Regions from separate parts of the Robertmurraya sp. DFI.2.37 genome, predicted to be linked through region 2. Evidence: riboswitches for the same ligand, from Rfam matches in the RefSeq annotation. Region 2 holds a riboswitch; the other holds the start of a gene.
The links. Region 2 has a riboswitch for lysine ahead of PZE06_RS01950 (aspartate kinase). Riboswitches for the same ligand answer to the same signal wherever they lie in the genome.

Region 1: linked by a shared signal. The riboswitch ahead of PZE06_RS23045 (Na+/H+ antiporter NhaC family protein) and the one ahead of PZE06_RS01950 (aspartate kinase) in region 2 are both predicted to bind lysine.

The regions. Positions count from the first base shown of each region.
Region 1 is NZ_JARGEJ010000074.1:332-10,496, forward strand. Features, by position in the region: gene PZE06_RS23045 (Na+/H+ antiporter NhaC family protein) at 1-1,401, opposite strand, end outside; lysine riboswitch at 1,566-1,743, opposite strand; gene yunB (sporulation protein YunB) at 1,792-2,538, opposite strand; gene PZE06_RS23055 (HD-GYP domain-containing protein) at 2,591-3,697, opposite strand; gene PZE06_RS23060 (YunC family protein) at 4,076-4,378, opposite strand; gene PZE06_RS23065 (sulfite exporter TauE/SafE family protein) at 4,452-5,276, opposite strand; gene PZE06_RS23070 (DUF72 domain-containing protein) at 5,301-6,146, opposite strand; gene PZE06_RS23075 (MalY/PatB family protein) at 6,643-7,833, opposite strand; gene malX (maltose/glucose-specific PTS transporter subunit IIBC) at 7,949-9,511, opposite strand; gene PZE06_RS23085 (MurR/RpiR family transcriptional regulator) at 9,684-10,165, opposite strand, start outside.
Region 2 is NZ_JARGEJ010000002.1:112,158-122,322, forward strand. Features, by position in the region: gene sdhB (succinate dehydrogenase iron-sulfur subunit) at 1-552, opposite strand, end outside; gene sdhA (succinate dehydrogenase flavoprotein subunit) at 556-2,316, opposite strand; gene PZE06_RS01940 (succinate dehydrogenase cytochrome b558 subunit) at 2,363-2,971, opposite strand; gene PZE06_RS01945 (YslB family protein) at 3,332-3,775, shown strand; gene PZE06_RS01950 (aspartate kinase) at 3,854-5,083, opposite strand; lysine riboswitch at 5,208-5,388, opposite strand; gene uvrC (excinuclease ABC subunit UvrC) at 5,616-7,388, opposite strand; gene trxA (thioredoxin) at 7,701-8,015, opposite strand; gene PZE06_RS01965 (electron transfer flavoprotein subunit alpha/FixB family protein) at 8,244-9,221, opposite strand; gene PZE06_RS01970 (electron transfer flavoprotein subunit beta/FixA family protein) at 9,308-10,081, opposite strand.

The DNA of each region.
Region 1 (10,165 bases), on a different contig from region 2:
TACATGGTCTAAGTGATTAGAACCAGCACCTGTTGACGATAGAATCGTTGTATCAGAAATAGGTGAACAATGGTCACCAAATACAGCACCAGCTAAAACAGCAGCCATGGCCGGCAATAGAAGGGTTACATCTGTTGTTACGGCGATTTCACCAGCTATCGGAAGCAAAATTCCAAATGATCCCCACGATGTTCCAGTAGAAAAGGCCATAATTCCTGCGATAACAAAGAGAATAACCGGTAGAAATGCTGTATTCATTTGCGAACTTTCAACAATACCAGCCAAGTATTTACCCGTTTCCAATTGACCAATAAGATCAACGATTGCCCATGCAAATAATAGGATATAGACTGCTGGCAGCATCGACTTTAACCCTTCTACCACACCAATTGAAAACGTATTGCCAGAAATCCCTTTTTTCACTTTCACTTGACGAAGATATAAAAGAATGGTCACAGCCAATCCAATTAAACCACCATATAAAAGAGAAGCAGACACATCCGTGTTTTCAAATATAGCTAGCAGAGTCGCTTTTCCCTCAACAGCATTTGCTCCAGTCCAAAGCATAGAGCCAACCGTTCCAACAATTAAAGCAATAATTGGCCAAACGAGATCGCCAACCGACCCTTTTGTGCTAACCGGTAAATCTTCTTTCAACTCTCCTGGAATTGTTTTTTCTGGATCATATAATTGCCCAGTTGTCATAGCTCTCTCTTCGTGAAGTTTCATCTGTCCTAAATTAATATTTCGATATACTGTAAGAAAAACTATTACAAATGATACCCAAACATATAAATTCATTGGGATCATTTGAACGAAAGCGGAGAAAGCAGTGTATTCCGTAATTTGGTGGGCAGTGATAATGGACCCGATTATCGCAATAATATAGGCTCCCCAGCTGGATATAGGCGAAATGACACAAACTGGCGCTGATGTAGAATCGATTAAATACGCGAGTTTTGCTCTAGAGACTTTCTGACCATCAGTAATTGGCCTCGAAATTTGTCCTACAGCTAAGGCATTGAAATAGTCGTCAATGAAGATGACAATTCCTAAAATGGCCCCGACTAGCTGAGCTCCAACTCTTGTTCGTACTCGTTTCATCGCCCATTCTCCAAAAGCACGACTTCCTCCAGAAATGGAAATAAATGCTGTTATTATTCCAAGAATAAGCAGGAAAAGAATAATATAGACATTCCAAGTATTCAATGCTCCATCGTCTATGAATATTCCTTTAATAGCTTCGAATATAATTTGCAAAGTTTCACCAATCTTAAACTCCGCTAACAAAAATGCGGCAGCAACTATCCCTACCCCTAAAGATAAGAGCACCCTTCTTGTTAAAATAACCATTAAAATGGCAACAATTGGGGGTATTAATGAAAAAATGGTGTTTGACATATTTGTTCCTCCTTTGTTTTTGGAGGGAGCTTGTAAGATAATACCTAGTAAGTCGTAATCCCAGCCCTGTGAAATGGACTCAGATGGTTCATCTTATAACAAAAAAAGAGTAACGATAGAAAAACTCTATCATTACTCCTTGTTGTAGTAATTCGTTTCTCCATCCGACCTGTAGCTCCCCATTATGGATATCCCATAATGACAGTGTTACTCTTATTCAAAGTAACCCCAGTAATAAAACGGAGACACGTCTTATTACTTCGGCAAAATTTCCTTTCAGCAATGCTCATCGTTGTCATCCTCACATAGCTTACTCTTAAATTATGCACCTCTACCCCACCGAAATGATAAGGTTTATGAAATTATGTTTCCACTATAACATTTCTCCCGTTATTCGTCTACTGGTAATTCTATGGCAGGGAGTGCACCTTGCCCACCATTATTATAATACAGCGGTACATCACCTTCTAAAATCCCTAACGCAATTGGAATCCTTTGTTCTAATGTTGCCACTTCAGTAGCAAACGGGATGATAACTTGAACGTTTACCTTTAATCTAATCAGCACTTCAATATAAACATTGTTGATGCCGACTTCCTTAAATTCTGTTTCAATATTCGATTCCATATCTCCAATTGCCGTAAATTGGACAGGGATTCGTGGTCCCAAATTCCCTAACAGGGCATTATTCGTCGCTTGCCCTAATGGTACATAGTAAACAATTCCCTTTCCATTGCTCGTTTCAACCTGTTCAAATTCAAATTCTGAAATCCTCTGCAGCTCCTCTAAGTCCCCATCCTCCGCTTTTTTAATATTATTCAAAATTAAGCGTGTTGTATCTCTTAGCATCGAATAAATTTTCGCCGTATCAAAATTCGTAAGAGACGTTTCCGTGTCTTTAGTAATTACATCGTTAATATCGACAACCGATCTTTCCAATAACGCTTCATTAATAATCAGTGAAGCAATCTGCCTTGTCTGCGATTCCGCATAAGACATAAGCGTTGGTTTTAATCCTTTATTAATGATCCACAGCCCTGCTATTGTTGAAATAGTAAAAAACACAATCGTTAGAAGGAGCACATATTTGAACGGCAACGGACCTCTTCGGGGTAGCCGACCGCGAAACTTAGCCAAAAAAAATCCCCCCTTTACAAGCTATATGTATGCTGTAAAAAGAAGGACTATCTCAATTTGCTGAATCTTTTACATGAAATGTTGTATCACAACCTGTAATGACTAACGAGAGCTCATCCTCCAGATTGATTTCATAAGGTGAAACGCTTTTTCCTTGTTCCTCAATGATTCTTATAATAGGGCGATCACTAACATGGGCATTCTGTTTTGCAACAACCCCTTTGCGACCATCGCTAAGTGTAACTGTTAATCCAACCGGATAAATGGCAATAGAACGGCGAAATGCCTTCACGATTTCTTCATCAAAAAGAGTACCAGCTCCTGCAAATAAAATTTCCAATCCATTATGCGGAAGCATCGCCCCACGATAAATCCGATCGGATGTAACTGCATCAAACACATCTGCCACTGCAATTATTTTGGCATAAGGGTGTATTTCATCGGCTTTAATTCCACGGGGATAGCCGGATCCATTTAGTCTTTCATGGTGCTGATAAGCACAGTGGGCGACTAATAATGAGACTGTTTTAACATTGCGCAACATATCGAAGCCATCCTCAGCATGCTTCTTAATTTGTTTAAATTCCTCCGCTGTTAACTTTCCTGGTTTAAACAAAACCTCTGTTGGAATTTTCATTTTCCCAACATCGTGTAAAATGGCTCCTAACCCAAGAACTTCAAGTTCTTTCGTTGATAAGCCAAGCTCCTTCCCAATAGCTAAGGAGTACAGTGTTACATTAAACGAGTGGGTGAAAATATAATCATCGTATGTATAGACATCAGATAAAAGTGACAAAAGGCTTTCATCATTCTCGATTTGGGCATATAATTCACGAATAATACCTGTCAAGATTTGTGAAGCTTTTTCAATCACAACTGAACTAGGTAAAGTTTTTACTACTCTTATTTGCTGAAATGTTTCTTGAATAGACGATATTGCTTTTGTTTTTAACTCCCTTGGAATAACGTCTATATAATCAATATCACCCGTCTGTTCATCTTTTACATAAATATATGGAATCCCGATATCTAATAAGCGCTGGATCAAGCTCTCTTGTAATTGAACACCTTCGTTTAGCAGAACCTGTCCTTTGTCATTATAAATCGAACGAGCAAGAATGGTTCCAGGTTCCACCGACGTTGTTGCTACATATCTCATGTCAAACTCCATTTCTGGTACTTTTTTTATTTATTTTATTCTACCATATCCTTTCATTTATAGTCGCTTCATCAGACTATAGCACTGTTTTTTCGCACAATTTGCCAAATTGTGTGAGAAATGGTAAAAACCATCCTGTTCATGAACGGATGGTTTTCGCTGTAGACAATCGGATGATAATACTCTCTGCTCAGCATTGACATTTTGAAATTGCATCTTTCGTCACCGGCTTCCGCTAGTAACCTACATGATAAAACTCCTAACAGAGATGAGCGCATTAATATAAGTTCTGGTATGGATATTGCTGATTCCTGGGTCGAGCAACGAGTAGTTTTTTGATGAAATACTTCAACAAAACAGTCTTTAGTTTAAAAACGATTACACCATTTTTAATAATGCGTCTTTTCCACTCATTCCTTTATGAATGCCCAATGCTTCCGCTTCATAGGTAACCGATTCGAGCGGCGCCTCTAATAGCTGCTCGATCGTTTTTACTCCGACCGCACGACCAGCAATGACTTTCCTATCCTTAAGCTTTTCATTTAATAAAGCGACGTCCAATGCACCGCACATAATATAGCCCTTATCACTTGTTACAACAAGCAAATTGGTTTTAGGTAGAACAACAGATACGCATAAAAATGTATGATCTTCAATGTTAATTGGTGATAAATCAATCATTTTCAACGCTCCTTTCCTCTCTTTCATAATCTATGCAAAGAGTAGGAAAAGCGTGTAAATGAAAAGCCACCAGTTACCCTGTAAATCCTTGATAGATTAACCGGAAGCCGACTAAAATTAAGATGAGTCTAAGAATATGTACAACCGTTTTGCTAGCCAATTTCATATTGATAAACGCCCCAAGCTTTGCCCCGAACCAAGCACCAGGAATTAAAAGAAACGCATATTGCCAATTAATATGCCCGAGACTAATATGAGTAGTTGAACTGACAATTGATGATAAAAAGATCATAAACATCGAGGTTGCGACAGCCACATGCGGCGGGAATAAAAATAACAGGAGCATGGCCGGAACCATAAGGGAACCGCCACCAATACCAAACAAACCTGAAGAAAGCCCGACAATAAAAGCAATGAAAATAGCAATCACCGGTTGAAAGCCATATTCCCACGTTCGTCCTTCATTATCGATGAAAGTTCTATGAATACCATTTTCTGCTTTTAATGGCATAGGTTTAAGCTTATGATTTACCAGCAATAACAGTGATACAAAAATCATAAAAGCCCCAAAAAAAATGTTGAATGTTCGCATATCTAACGTCTGATTAATCCATGCTCCAACGATACCGCCAGGTCCGCTGCCAAGAAAGAAAATCAAACCACTTTTATAGTCAACCATTTTATGTTTCAAATAGGCAAGGGTTGAGGATAAACCTGTAAAAATCATTATAACTAAAGATGTCCCCACGGCAACCTGTGGAGAAATAGTCTGTAAATAGCCTGTATATGTACTAAAAAACAATAAAGCTGGAACAATGATCACTCCGCCGCCTAACCCGATAAGAGATCCGATCGTACCTGCTGCTAGTCCTATTGATAATAAAACAATCCATTCCATTTCTTCGTAGCTCCTAAAGTAAAGTTAAAATAAATCTAACTGTCTTGGTGCAAGGTTTTCATATTCAATTTTCATTAACTCAATCAACTCTTTGCCATTATCTGCAGCATCTCCACCTGAGTTATTGTTGAAAACAACATACACATTTTGGCATTCATTTTGCAGCGACCTTAAGCGATTAACCCATTCCCGCAATTCCTGTTCATTATAACGATACAGATAGCGAACCTCTCTCCAATTTACATCTGTTCGCTTCTGCCAGCCATGTATATTTCGACCATGAAATCTGACAAGTACCTTATCTTTTATTGTCGTTTTTAAAACGATCGGTACTGAACCCTCACCAGCCTGTGGTTCATCACAAATGCTATGGATCCACTGCTCTTGTTCCATGAATTGAAGCGTGCGCTCATAATAAGCTGGCCAAAACCAAGATTGATGTCTGAATTCTAATGCACACGGAATATCCCCCATCTCTTGCCTGCACCATCTCAAGTATTGCACGTTCTCTTTTTTACAGTCAAACCAAGGGGGAAATTGAAACAATACCATAGCAAGCTTGCCCGCCTCTATATAAGGCGTAAGAGAATCTTTAAAAGCTTGAAACATCTCCTTTTTACTGTCGAAAGGAATGTCTCCCCGCTGGTGTCCCGTCATTCCTTGATAGGCCTTGACGATAAATTGAAAACTCTCTGGGGTCTCCTCCACCCATTTTTGAGCATTTTTTAGTGGCTGAACCGCATAAAAACTAGAATCTACTTCCACTGTTGGAAAATATGAAGCATAGATGGCCAATTTATTTTTCTTCGATGATTCAAGCTCATAAAGGCTATCATGGTCTCCCCAGCCAGTTAGCCCAACATAGATCATTTTTCCACCTCCCCCTCGAAAAAGAATAAACACTTTTTTAACTTGAGTCGATTTTAGTAAATGAATTTTAGAAAAAGAAGCATTATGTAGTAGTCCTTTTCGCTTTATGAAATGGATTTAATACACTCATTTTATTTCAAAATAATAAGCTCCTGTCAACCTAAAGCACTCCATAATTTGCTCAATGATCTCGATTTCCGTCCCTGACCCTGACTAGATTAGCGCTCAAGATCCATTTTCTCATACTTCCTTACTGAATGAAGAAGTTTTTACATATCAAAGACCCCGATCAGCAAATTAGGAGAAAGGCTCAGAAACTAGCATTTCCCACAATTTGAACTCTTAATAAAAGCCATTTTTTCGCATGCTCATTGCTGCACAAAGAAAAAAATGCACTGAACCTAAAGTGTTTAGCGACAACAATGAACGCGACTAAAAAAGAGCAGCCTAATGGATGCTCTTGCATTTATTCTACAGTAGGGGTCTCTCGTAACATTCAACTTCTACTTCCTAAATAGTCCATCGTTGTTCGTAATCTCTTTAATCCTTCGATTACTTTTGAACGGGGACAGCCAACATTCATGCGCAAATAGCCCTTACCACCTTCCCCATAAGTCTCACCAGACATAATAGCAACTTTACCATGATGCACTAGAGCTTCTTGCAGTTCTTCATTTGTATATGAGAAATTCGTCATGTCAATCCATGCTAAATAGGTTGCTTCTGGAACATGGAAAGATGCCTGCGGTAAATATTGTTCCAAAAACTCTTTGATCGCGATCATATTTCCTTCAATATATCCATTTAACTCATCCACCCATGAGGCGCATTCATTGTATCCAGTCATGATTCCAAGAGCACCTAAAGTACTGGCTGAAGAGAGACCATCTTTATTTTTTAAAGTTAGCAAAAATTCCTCCCTCAGCTTTAAATTAGGAATTATAGCATATGAACCACCTAGTCCTGGGGTATTAAAAGTTTTGCTTGCCGACGTACAAATACAGATGTTGTCTAGGTCCTGTCCCCCGTTCAAGATCGGGATATGGCAATATGGTTTGCGCACAATATCCATATGAATTTCATCGGAAATTATAAATACTTTATACTTTTTGCACAATATCCTTACTAGTTCTAATTCTTGTTTTGTCCACACACGTCCTGTTGGATTATGGGGGCTGCATAAAAGCAATACTTTCGCTTTCGTATGTGATAGTTTCTCCTCTAAGTCCTCAAAATCAATCTCATACTTGCCGTTATGCTGTACTAATTTATTGGCAAACAAAACCCTCTTATTATCATTAATTACTTTGAAAAAGGCATCATATGCCGGTGTTTGCGTGATAACGTAATCCCCTTCATCTGTTAGCAATTCAATCATTTTAGAAATGGTATAAATGACTGTCGGACTGTAGACAATCCACTTTTTTTCGATTTCAGTTAAAAATCTTTCCCTATACCATGTCGCAATTGCCCCTTTAAAATCATCATGATTCCATCTAGTATAGCCAAAAATCCCATGCTCCAAGCGCTTGTGCAACACTTGAAGCATATTTTGTGGGCACTGAAAATCTGTATCCGAGATAGAAAATGGCAACAGATCTTTTTCTCCAAACCTATCCTCGATGTAATCCCATTGTGTACAGTAAGATCCTACTCTATTTATCACTTGATCAAAAGAAAATGTCATTGTTCTAACCTCGTTGTTCTAGCTCTAACGGTAAGCTTGCTATTCCTGAAGGAAAAACGCCTTCTCAGTTGCCCTTTTTCCAACATGCAAAAAACAAACCGTTTCCACTATTCTTTTAAATCATTTTTTCAAGCTCCGTTTTCACTGCTGCTACTTGCGTTCCAATAATGACCTGAACATTATGTTCATCAAGAACCACTACTCCAAGTGCGCCACAGCTTTTTAACTCTTCTTGATTGACTTTGCTCATATCATCTACCACTAGGCGTAAACGTGTCACACAATTATCAAGTGAATCGAGATTCTCTTTTCCTCCTAATGCCACTAATATACGTTCAACGTCATACTTTCCATTTTTCTTATAAGCTACCTCTTTCGTACTCACATCTTCAGCAATTTCTTCACGACCTGGTGTTTTCAAATTAAATTTCAAAATGGCGTAGCGGAAAACGATATAATAAATAGCAAACCAAATCGCACCAACAACTAGAACAAGATACCATTTCGTATCCATTCCTTGTAAGACTCCAAAAATAAGGAAGTCTAAAATGCCACCATCTGTATTACCAATCACAACACCAAGCAGAGCCATGACCATAAAGCCAAGTCCCGTCAAAATGACATGAATCCCATATAATACTGGGGCAATAAATAAGAATAAAAATTCAATCGGCTCCGTAATTCCTGTCACAAATGTAGCAATAAAACCAGAGATTAATAAACCCTTAATTTTTTTGCGATTCTCAGGACGTGCAGTATGATAAATTGCTAGTGCAACTGCCGGCAGTCCAAACATAAAGGTTGGCATTTTTCCTTGAGAGAGGAATGCTGTTGCTGATGGACTAATAGGAGCACCGCTTTGCAGTTGTGCATAAAAAATATTTAATGCTCCAGAAATCATTTGACCATCAACAAGTTGTGTACCCCCTGCCTCTGTAAAGCGAATCATGGCAACAAGTATATGATGGAGCCCAAATGGAAGAAGTAAACGTTCTCCTGCACCAAACAAAAATGGGCCGAATACGCCTGCCTTTTGAATCGTATTTCCAATCCCAGTGATAGCCATAGCAAAAATAGGCCAAATCATCGGTAAAACGATTCCGACAATCGCTAATGTGAATGCTGTAATAATGGGGACAAAACGAGCCCCACCGAAGAAAGCAAATGAATTAGGCAATTGAATATCATAAAAACGATTGTGCAATAAATAAACAATAATTCCGACAATAATACCGCCAAGAACACCCATTTCTAATGTTTGGATGCCCATAACCATACCTTGACCGGCTTCTCGTAATTTGTCTGCCTCTACTAATTGATTTGTTTCGGTTAAATAGAAATTGATTGATAAATGCATAATAACAAATCCGACAAATCCAGAAAAAGCAGCGACTCCTTTTTCATAACGAACAAGCCCTAACGGGATAGCCATAGCAAATAAAACGGGTAAATACGTAAATGCAAATCCGCCGATTGTCGACAAAAAGCTAAAAATCGTTTGTAAAACAGGATTCCCTAAAAACGGTATTGTTTCGATGGTTGAAGAACTCGTAAACGAACTGCCAATTCCTAGCATCAACCCCATGAAAGCTAATAATGCTACTGGCAACATGAACGTTTTACCTAATCCTTGAAAAAACTCCCAAAATTTTGACCTTACACTCCTGTCCTTTCCCATATCTGCATCTCCTTTATCTCCGTACTCTATCGCTAGAATAACTCCCGCTACAGACTACAGCAAGCGTTTTCACGATGAATGTACGGCGATACATTTTTTGTATAGCGCTTACATTAGCCTTTTTTTCAATGGGGAAAGGAGCATAAATCGCAAATTAAAAGTATTAGCTTTATTAGTGCTTATTTAAATACGTAAGGATAATAAAATCTAAAAGGACAGCCAATGGAAATCTTGAACTCATATCGAGCTCTCCATCATAACAGCTCGTAATATAAGCATGGAAAGTTAGATCCACTTCCTCTTTCAAGCGGCTATTTCTTCTTCCTACTAATGCAATTGTTTTTACCTTTCTTTCTTTTAAAATGTTAGAAAACTCTAAAATATGTAGCGTCTCTCCGCTATACGAAACCAAAATCGCTAAATCATTCTCTCCCATACTGTTAGCAACACTTCTAAGTTCATCCCAATCCTCGCGTGCGTTGCATATTTTTCCTGAAAAAGTAAGCTTTCTTGCTGCATCGACACAAACAGGCAGGGATGCACCGACCCCAAAAAATTCTACATAATTACTTTCCTTTATATACTGGGCTGCTTTCATAATCTGTTTTTCATCAATTTGCTGTAATGTTAATTCCATTTCTCTTTTTACCCGAT
Region 2 (10,165 bases):
ACGCACTTGTGAAAGTGGTGCAGGACCAATGAAATTCGATTTGCTGTTCACATTAGGACAAGCTTCGAGACATACTCCGCAGGTCATACATTTTGATAATTCATATGCCCATTGACGCTTTACCTCAGGCATACGCGGTCCTGGTCCCAAGTCGTATGTCCCATCGATTGGAATCCATGCCTTAACTTTTTTCAAGGAGTCAAACATTCTACTTCTATCTACTTGTAAATCACGAACGACCGGGAAAGTACGCATTGGTTCAAGCCTAATCGGTTGTTCCAATTGGTCAACGATCGCGGAGCAAGACTGTCGAGGCTTACCGTTGATAATCATTGAACATGCTCCACAAACCTCTTCTAAACAGTTCATATCCCAAGTTATCGGAGAAGTTTCTTTTCCTTCCGCATTTACAGGATTACGTCTGATTTCCATCAGTGCAGAAATCACGTTCATGTTAGGACGATACGGTACATGAAATTCTTCCTGATATGGTTCAGAATCAGGAGAATCCTGTCTAGAGATTATGAAATGGACGGTGCTGTTTTCTGCCATCTCTTATTTCTCCTCCTTTTTCTTAGAGTAATCGCGCTTACGAGGTGCGATAAGGGAAGTATCAACTTCTTCATAGTGAAACTCAGGCGCAGATTTTGCATCAACAAATTTTGCCATTGTTGTTTTTAAGAAATCTTCATCATTTCTCTCTGGAAATTCCGGCTTGTAATGAGCTCCACGGCTTTCGTTGCGGTTATAAGCACCGAGCGTAATAACACGTGCTAGTTGAAGCATATTTTGCAATTGACGAGTAAAAGTTGCTCCCTGATTACTCCATTTTGCCGTGTCATTAATATTAATATTTTCAAAACGCTCTAACAGCTCTTGAATCTTCTCATCTGTTTTTAACAGTTTATCATTGTAGCGAACAACCGTTACATTATCTGTCATCCATTCGCCAAGCTCTTTATGGAGAACATATGCATTTTCTGTTCCGTTCATAGACATAATTTGATTCCATTTTTCTTCTTCTTGTTGAACATAGCCTTCAAATAGAGAAGAAGAAAGAGAATCAGCACTCTTTTCAAGTCCGTTAATATACTTCACTGCATTTGGACCCGCTACCATTCCACCATAAATAGCGGACAGCAAAGAGTTAGCCCCTAAACGATTCGCTCCGTGCTGTGAATAATCACACTCACCAGCAGCGAATAATCCAGGAATATTCGTCATTTGATCATAATCAACCCATAAACCACCCATAGAATAATGGACGGCAGGGAAGATTTTCATTGGTAATTTCCGAGGGTCCTCACCGGTAAATTTCTCATAAATTTCAATAATTCCACCGAGCTTAATGTCAAGCTCCTTAGGATCTTTATGAGATAGATCGAGGTATACCATGTTCTCGCCATTAATTCCTAATTTCTGATTCACGCAAACATCGAAAATTTCACGGGTTGCGATATCACGAGGTACAAGGTTTCCGTAAGCAGGATACTTCTCCTCTAAGAAATACCATGGTTTTCCATCTTTATATGTCCAAACTCGACCACCTTCACCACGAGCAGACTCACTCATCAGGCGGAGCTTATCATCTCCTGGAATCGCAGTAGGGTGGATTTGGATGAATTCACCGTTTGCATAATATACTCCCTGCTGATAAGCAACGGCCGCAGCAGAGCCTGTGTTAATAACTGAATTGGTCGATTTACCGAAAATAATTCCAGGACCACCTGTTGCTAAAATCACTGCGTCTGCAGGGAAAGATTTAATTTCCATTGAAGTCAGGTTTTGAGCAACGATTCCACGACAAATTCCTTCATCATCGATAATCGTCCCTAAAAATTCCCAGCCTTCAAATTTATTTACTAAACCAGCAACCTCATGGCGACGAACTTGTTCATCCAATGCATAGAGTAGCTGTTGTCCTGTCGTTGCCCCAGCGAAAGCTGTACGGTGATGCTGTGTCCCTCCAAAGCGACGGAAATCAAGCAATCCTTCAGATGTTCGATTAAACATAACACCCATACGATCAAATAAATGAATAATGCCAGGTGCTGCCTCACACATTGCTTTTACTGGCGCCTGATTTGCTAAAAAATCACCGCCATAAATCGTATCATCAAAGTGAATCCAGGGAGAATCCCCTTCCCCTTTTGTATTTACAGCTCCATTAATACCGCCTTGGGCACAAACAGAGTGAGAACGTTTTACCGGCACCAATGAAAATAACTCCACAGGTGTTCCATTTTCTGCTGCTTTAACTGTTGCCATTAAGCCGGCTAGTCCTCCACCGACTACAATAATCTTACCTTTACCCATGCGTTTTCACTCCTTTATTTCCTCTTGCTACATGTCTACTAATCTATTAAACGAATGCGAATATTGCGCGAATTCCTACAATTGAAAGGGCGATGAAAATACCGATTGTGACATATGTTGAAATAAGTTGTGATCTCGGTGTCACTGTAATCCCCCAACTTACAGCAAAAGACCATAGTCCATTGGCAAAGTGAAAAGTAGTTGAAACTACCCCAATTATGTAGAACCACAGCATAAATGGATTCGATAAAATATTCTCCATCATATTGAAATTGACTTCAGCTCCAAAAGCAGCCGCCATTCTTGTTTCCCAAACATGCCACACAACAAAGATTAACGTGACAATTCCGGTGAAACGTTGAAGAACAAACATCCAATTCCGGAAAAAATTATATCTACTTGCATTATTTTTTGCTGTAAAAGCAATGTAAATGCCATAGATAGCATGGAACAATAACGGTAGGAAAATAACAAAAATTTCAAGAACATAACGGAATGGCAATGATTCCATAAAGTGTGCTGCTTTATTGAAGGAATCTGCTCCCTTTGTAGCAAAATGATTCACCACAAGATGTTGGATAAGAAACAGTCCAACTGGAATAACCCCTAGCAATGAATGCAATCTGCGATAAAAAAACTCTCGATTACCCGCCATAAATTTACCCCCCTTTAAATTTTGAAAGCTCTAGCGGTCACTTCTCCCTATTCCCCTTAAAGAGAATATGTATCAGCTAAATTGAAAAAATGTCGAATAATTTTTTACAATTATGTGACAAGTCCATTTTACTCTCTCGCTCTAAGACCGTCAAGAAAACGTATACACAAAATACCCTTTAAAAACAAAATCTTTCGACTATATAAACAAAAGATCTCCGCATTTGCACCACTTTTTTTCGATATATTAGAATAACAAAATTTACTAATACACGGATGATTGTTTTTTTATATTTCGTGCGTAAAACAGGCAAAAATGTATATAATAGAATCATAGAAAGAGGGGAGAGCATTGACTGAAATGATTACTTCTGAAAATACACATCCATCAGAACACACAAATGTTCCAGCATTTGGGTATGAACTGATACGAGAAATTTTAATCCCAAGTCTTCTCGGAAAAGAAACATCTGCCATTCTTTATTGGGCCGGAAAAGATTTGGCGCGTAAATACCCACTAAATAGTTTCGATGAAATGATCGATTTCTTCGAAAAAGCTGGATGGGGATACTTAACCATTAAAGATGAGTCAAAAAACGAACTTCAAGTAGAATTAACAAGCCCTTTAATCTCCGAAAGACTGCGAAAAAAAGAAATCTCTACCTTTCAACTGGAAGCAGGATTTTTAGCTCAACAAGTTGAAGCTCAAAAAAATGTCGTAGCTGAAGCATATGAACATCCAAAGAGACGAGCTAAAAAAGTCGTGTTCACGATAAAGTGGGACAATAAAGATACGATCGAATAGCGTACCTCTATTCATCGATAATCCTTTGTGCATAAATGGAGCCAAAAAGCATGTTTAGTGCTTTTTGGCTTTTTTCTTTTATGATTTCACTGCTGTACCTGCTAATTCAAAAGCGTGATGTAATGAATCTACAGCACGGATCATATTTCCCTCTTCTACAACCGTTGAAACCTTTATTTCAGATGTGCTGACCATCTTTACCTCGATTGACTCATTTGCTAGCACTTCAAACATTTTTGCAGCAACACCTGGATTTGAAACCATACCTGAACCAACAATTGATACTTTTGCTAAATCTGATTCGAATTGTACAGTCTCATATTTAAGACTTTCCTTATTGTCCGCTAAAACCTGCAGCGTATCCTTCAAATCCTCTGAATGAATAGAAAATGATAAATCCGTTGTATTTTTATTCGTTGTGCTTTGGATAATAATATCAACATTAAGATGGTTATTCGCCAATGTCGTAAAAATCGTTGATAAGCTTGATAATGTATTGGATAAACCTAATACGGTAACCTTTGTAATTTTATCTTCAAAGGCAATCCCCCGTACTACTAAATTTTGCTCCATTTTTCCTTCCTCCTCGATGATTGTTCCTGATTCCCTTTCCATACTGGAGCGTACTTCTAAAGGAACATGATAATTTTTAGCAAACTCAACCGCTCTCGGATGCAAAACTCCAGCACCTAAATTAGCAAGCTCTAACATCTCATCATAAGAGATCGAGAGTAATTTTCGAGCTGCTTTTACATAGCGAGGATCAGTCGTAAAAACCCCTGTTACATCCGTATAAATATCACATTTATCCGCTTTTAATGCTGCCGCTAGAGCAACCGCTGTCGTATCAGACCCTCCCCGACCTAATGTAGCAATTTCTCCATCGGCCGTAGCCCCTTGGAAGCCAGCGACAATGACGATTTTTCCTTTTTCAAGTTCAGCTTGTACACGAGTGCTATCAATTTTTAGAACACGTGCATTCCCAAATACTGGTTCTGTTTCAATTCCTGCTTGCCAGCCTGTAAATGCAATCGCATCATAGCCTTTATGTTGTAATGCCATCGCTAACAAGGAAATCGTGATTTGTTCCCCAGTCGTTAAAAGCATATCCATTTCCCTTTTGCTTGGACTAGAAGTAACCTCCCCTGCAAGTGACACAAGTTGATCTGTTGTTTTGCCCATTGCAGAGACTACTACGACAACATCATTGCCACGATTCTTTTCTTCAATGACTCTTTCTGCTACATTGAGAATTCTTTCTGAATTTCCTACAGACGTTCCCCCGAACTTTTGTACGATTAATCCCATGCCATTCCCTTCTTTCTTCCTAAGTGTGTCCCTCATAGTTGAACAGGCAATAAAAAAAGCAGTGAGAAATTATCTCACTGCTGCGCTGTAACAACGTAAAAAACTAAAGTATTACGTCTTCGCAAAGTAAGATAGCTCTCCAAGACAAACATGTCTTGACAATTCTGCACCTATTTGGTCACAGAACCAGCAAAAAAAGGAATGAGCCTTTCTTCACTTCGGCGGTCCACCCCTTTCAAGACTTTTCTTCGAAACTCATCTTTCTCCAAGTCCTTACTCTTTGCGTCCGCACCTCTACCTTCACTTTATTAATTCGGCCTTTTCCTTCTTTTAGATTATTATTGGCTTAATCGCCAAATTTCCTCTAAAAATAGAAAAGTACCGTACAAATAAATCTGTATCACTGAACTACGTAATGGTTGCAAATGCCGATTTTGAACATTCACAAAGAATCATTAGCGCTCAGTCATTAATAAGTGATAGCGATATAAAATTGTCCTAATTATAGCACAGCCATTTTATGAAAACAACGTCATTCCTGTAGTTTTTTATATAGGCTCTCTGCGATCTTCGCTGGAATTCCCAATTCTCTAAACTGTTCAAGTGTTGCTTCTTTCATTTTTTTCACAGAGCCAAAATGCTTCAATAACTGCTTTTTTCGCTTTTCTCCAATTCCAGGTATGTCGTCTAAAATGGATTGGAAAGCAGTTTTTCCCCGTAATTGACGATGGAAGGTAATCGCAAACCGATGTACTTCATCCTGAATTCTTTGCAGCAAATAAAACTCTTGACTGTTTCTTGCCAATGGAATGATTTCAAGCGGGTTGCCATATAGAAGCTGTGACGTCCGATGCTTGTCGTCCTTTACTAAACCTGACAGAGGGATATCTAATCCCAGCTCATTTTCAAGCACATCACGAACTGCTTCTACATGCCCTTTTCCACCATCAATAATAATTAAATCTGGTAGCGGTAAATGTTCCTTTAAAACTCTCGAATACCGCCTTCTAACCACTTCCCTCATTGATTCATAATCATCAGGACCTTTGACTGATTTAATCTTATACTTGCGATACTCCCGTTTTGCCGGTTTTCCGTCAATAAAAACAACAAGTGCTGATACTGGATCTGTCCCTTGTATATTTGAATTATCAAAAGCTTCAATACGCCGTGGAATCGAAATGCCCAGTTCGTTGCCTAATTGTTCAATAGCTTTAATCGTTCGCTGTTCATCCCGTTCCACAAGAGAGAACTTTTCCTTTAACGCAATCGTTGCATTCTTTGCAGCTAGCTTAACAAGATCCTTTTTTTGACCGCGTTTTGGCTTTGTTATCTTTACGTTTAAGAGCTTTTCCGCGAGATCCTCATCGACCTTTTCTGGCAAAAGGATTTCTTTCGGTTTAAAATGACTTGCCTCGTCATAGAAACGACCAAGATAGGTTAGAAATTCCTCTTCCGGTTCATTATAAAAAGGAAACAGTGAAACATCCCGTTCAATTAGCTTCCCCTGTCTGATAAAAAAGACTTGGACGCACATCCAGCCTTTGTCTACTGCATAACCAAATACATCTCGATCAGTAAAATCTGTTGACGTCATTTTTTGCTTTTCCATTGTCGACTCAATATGCGCAATCTGATCACGAAATTCCTTCGCTCGTTCAAAATCAAGCTCTTCAGAAGCCTTTAGCATTTTTTCCGTTAATTCTTTTTTGATTTCTTGATAGCCACCATTTAAAAATCTCGTAATTTCTTCAACCATTTCACGGTATGTCGATTCCGGCACCTCATTGATGCATGGTGCTAGGCACTGACCTAAATGATAGTATAAACAAACGCGATCAGGGAGAGTTGCACATTTGCGAAGAGGATAAATACGATCGAGTAATTTCTTCGTTTCATTTGCAGCCCCGACATTAGGGTAAGGGCCAAAATACTTCCCTTTGTCCCTTTTCACCTTTCTCGTTGTAATTAAGCGGGGGTGGCGCTCTGCTGTAAGTTTAATGAATGGATATGTCTTATCATCCTTTAACATCACATTATATTTAGGGTCATATTTTTTAATTAAGTTTAGTTCAAGCAAGAGTGCTTCCATATTAGACGAGGTTACAATATACTCAAAATCCTCGATTTCGTTAACGAGCACTTGCGTTTTTCCATTATGAGAGCCGGTAAAATAAGATCGCACCCTATTCTTGAGAACCTTCGCTTTCCCAACATAGATAATCGTTCCTTGCCGATCCTTCATAAGATAGCATCCCGGCTGGTCTGGGAGAAAAGCTAATTTATTTTTTAAATTGTCGTTCATCATTAATCTCATCCCAACTTTGCAATTCTTGAGATAAATATATCATAACTAGCACCAAAGTGCTTATTGTATAGTAAGCATAAAAACACAGGGGGCGTATCTGTGCAGCAATAAAGTCCGTTTTGTTCCCGTGGGGGATAAAGCTTCCTTCTATCTTTAGGAAAGGCAACCTACCATGCCACAACCCCAAGTGAACTTAGCAAAAGATAAAATTGATTGTCTAAAAAAAGATGCACTCATTTAAAGAATGAGCCTCAACAAACAAAAGCAACAAAAAAGCTCCCGACATTGTCTGCCGGAAGCCTTTTATTCTTATAAGTGTGAGTTTAAACGCTCAGCTAAAGCTTCTTTTGGCTGGAAGCCCACTACTTTGTCTACAACTTCCCCATCTTTGAATACCAATAATGTAGGAATGCTCATCACACCAAATTTAGCTGCTGTTTCTTGATTATCGTCGACATCAAGCTTAACGATTTTCAACTTCTCTCCAAGCTCAGAATCTAACTCCTCAAGAACAGGAGCAATCATTTTACAAGGACCACACCAAGGTGCCCAAAAATCAGCAAGTACTACACCAGAGCTTGTTTCAGTATCAAAATTTTGGTCAGTTACATTTGTAATTGCCATTATATATTTACCTCCTAAAATGAACTGGCTATGAATTCGATCACATGCCCAACTTCATAGCTATTTACTGTAAAACGATACTAACGACAGTATATCACCGTTTATGCTATGATGCGAATAATTTGTTCGAAAGTAATTTTCCCATAAATCTCGCATCTATTCATGCTGTCCTTCACATCGACCTATATAAATGAAACGAGCGGCTTCATGCACCGCTCGTTTCATTATTTAGGCATTCACTTTCAATTTCTTAAATTCTTCTGTCAGCATTGGAACAACTTCGAACAAGTCCCCAACAATACCATAATCAGCAACATTAAAGATATTTGCTTCTGGATCCTTATTAATCGCCACAATGACTTTTGAATTGGACATGCCGGCTAAATGTTGAATCGCTCCAGAAATTCCACAAGCGATATAAAGGTCAGGTGTTACAACTTTACCCGTTTGGCCAATTTGCAATGAATAGTCGCAATACTCAGCGTCACATGCACCTCGAGATGCGCCAACAGCTCCACCAAGTACATTTGCAAGCTCTTTTAGCGGTTCAAATCCTTCTTCACTTTTAACTCCACGGCCTCCAGCAACAACCACTTTTGCTTCCGAAAGGTCTACCCCTTCAGTCGCTTTTCTAACGACCTCTTTAATAATGGTTCGCAAATCTTTAATGTCAACCGCTAGAGTAGAAACTTCTCCTGTTCTCGATTCATCCTTCTCTATCGGAGCAATATTATTCGGACGAATGGTTGCAAATATCAAACCATCTGTCACAATTTTCTTTTCAAAGGCCTTTCCTGAATAAATTGGACGAGTAAAGACAATATTTCCACCCGTTACTTCAATGCTTGTAACATCCGAAATTAATCCTGAATGAAGTTTGCTCGCAATTTTCGGTGAAAGGTCCTTCCCTAATGATGTATGACCGATAATAAGCCCTTGAGGCTGCTCTTCTTCTATAACAGCTAATAACCCTTGAGCATATCCATCTGATGTATAATGGGCCAATTTTTCATTTTCAACGACAACAACTTTGTCCGCACCATTTTTTATTAATTCTTCAGCTAGAGGCTGAACTGAATCCCCCAGTAAAACACCGACTACTTCGCCGCCTTCAGCGACTGTCTTGGCCGCGGAAATTGCTTCATGCGATACGTTACGCAATTGTCCGTCACGGACTTCACCTAACACTAAAACTTTTCTAGCCATTTCGATTCCTCCTGTGTAATAGATTCAGAGATTAACAACGTCATATTTTTTCAAGGTCTTTATTTATTCGGACACGTTCATTAAATTCAAACTACTTTTGCTTCATTGTGAAGGAGATCCACTAATTCTTTCACTTGGGCAGAAAGATCCCCTTCTAGAACTCTCCCTGCTTCTTTCTCGGCTGGTAAGAAAATTTCAATCGTTTTCGTCTTCGCTTCAACGTCGTCCTCTTCCAAATCAAGATCATCCAATTCAAGCTCGTCTAATGGTTTCTTCTTCGCCTTCATAATCCCTGGCAAAGATGGGTAGCGTGGTTCATTTAAGCCTTGTTGAGCTGTGACAAGTAAAGGCAAGCTTGTTTGAATAACCTCTGAATCACCTTCTACATCCCGAACAATGGTCACTTCCGAACCATCTATTTCTAATTTTGTAATAGTCGTCACATATGGAATTTGAAGAAGTTCTGCAACACGCGGTCCAACCTGACCAGAACCACCATCGATCGCCACATTTCCGCCGATGATTAAATCGGGCTCTTTATCACTTAAATATTCCGCAAGAATTTTTGCTGTTGTATATTGATCACTATCTTCAAGATCGTCTTCTATATTGATCAATACTGCCTTATCTGCTCCCATTGCTAATGCAGTCCTCAATTGCTTTTCAGCTTCTTCGTTTCCAACCGTAACAACTGTCACTTCTCCACCTTTTGAATCACGAATCTGAATGGCTTCTTCTATTGCATACTCATCATAAGGATTGATGATGAATTCCGCTCCATCCTCATTAATTTTGCCACCAGCAATGGAAATCTTCTCTTCCGTATCGAACGTTCTCTTCATTAATACAAAGATGTTCATGATTTTCCCTCCTAATATTATTCCAGATAGATGACTCGGTCTAAGTCTTTTTTTCCTATGTTAAAGAGACTTGGAATACAAGCT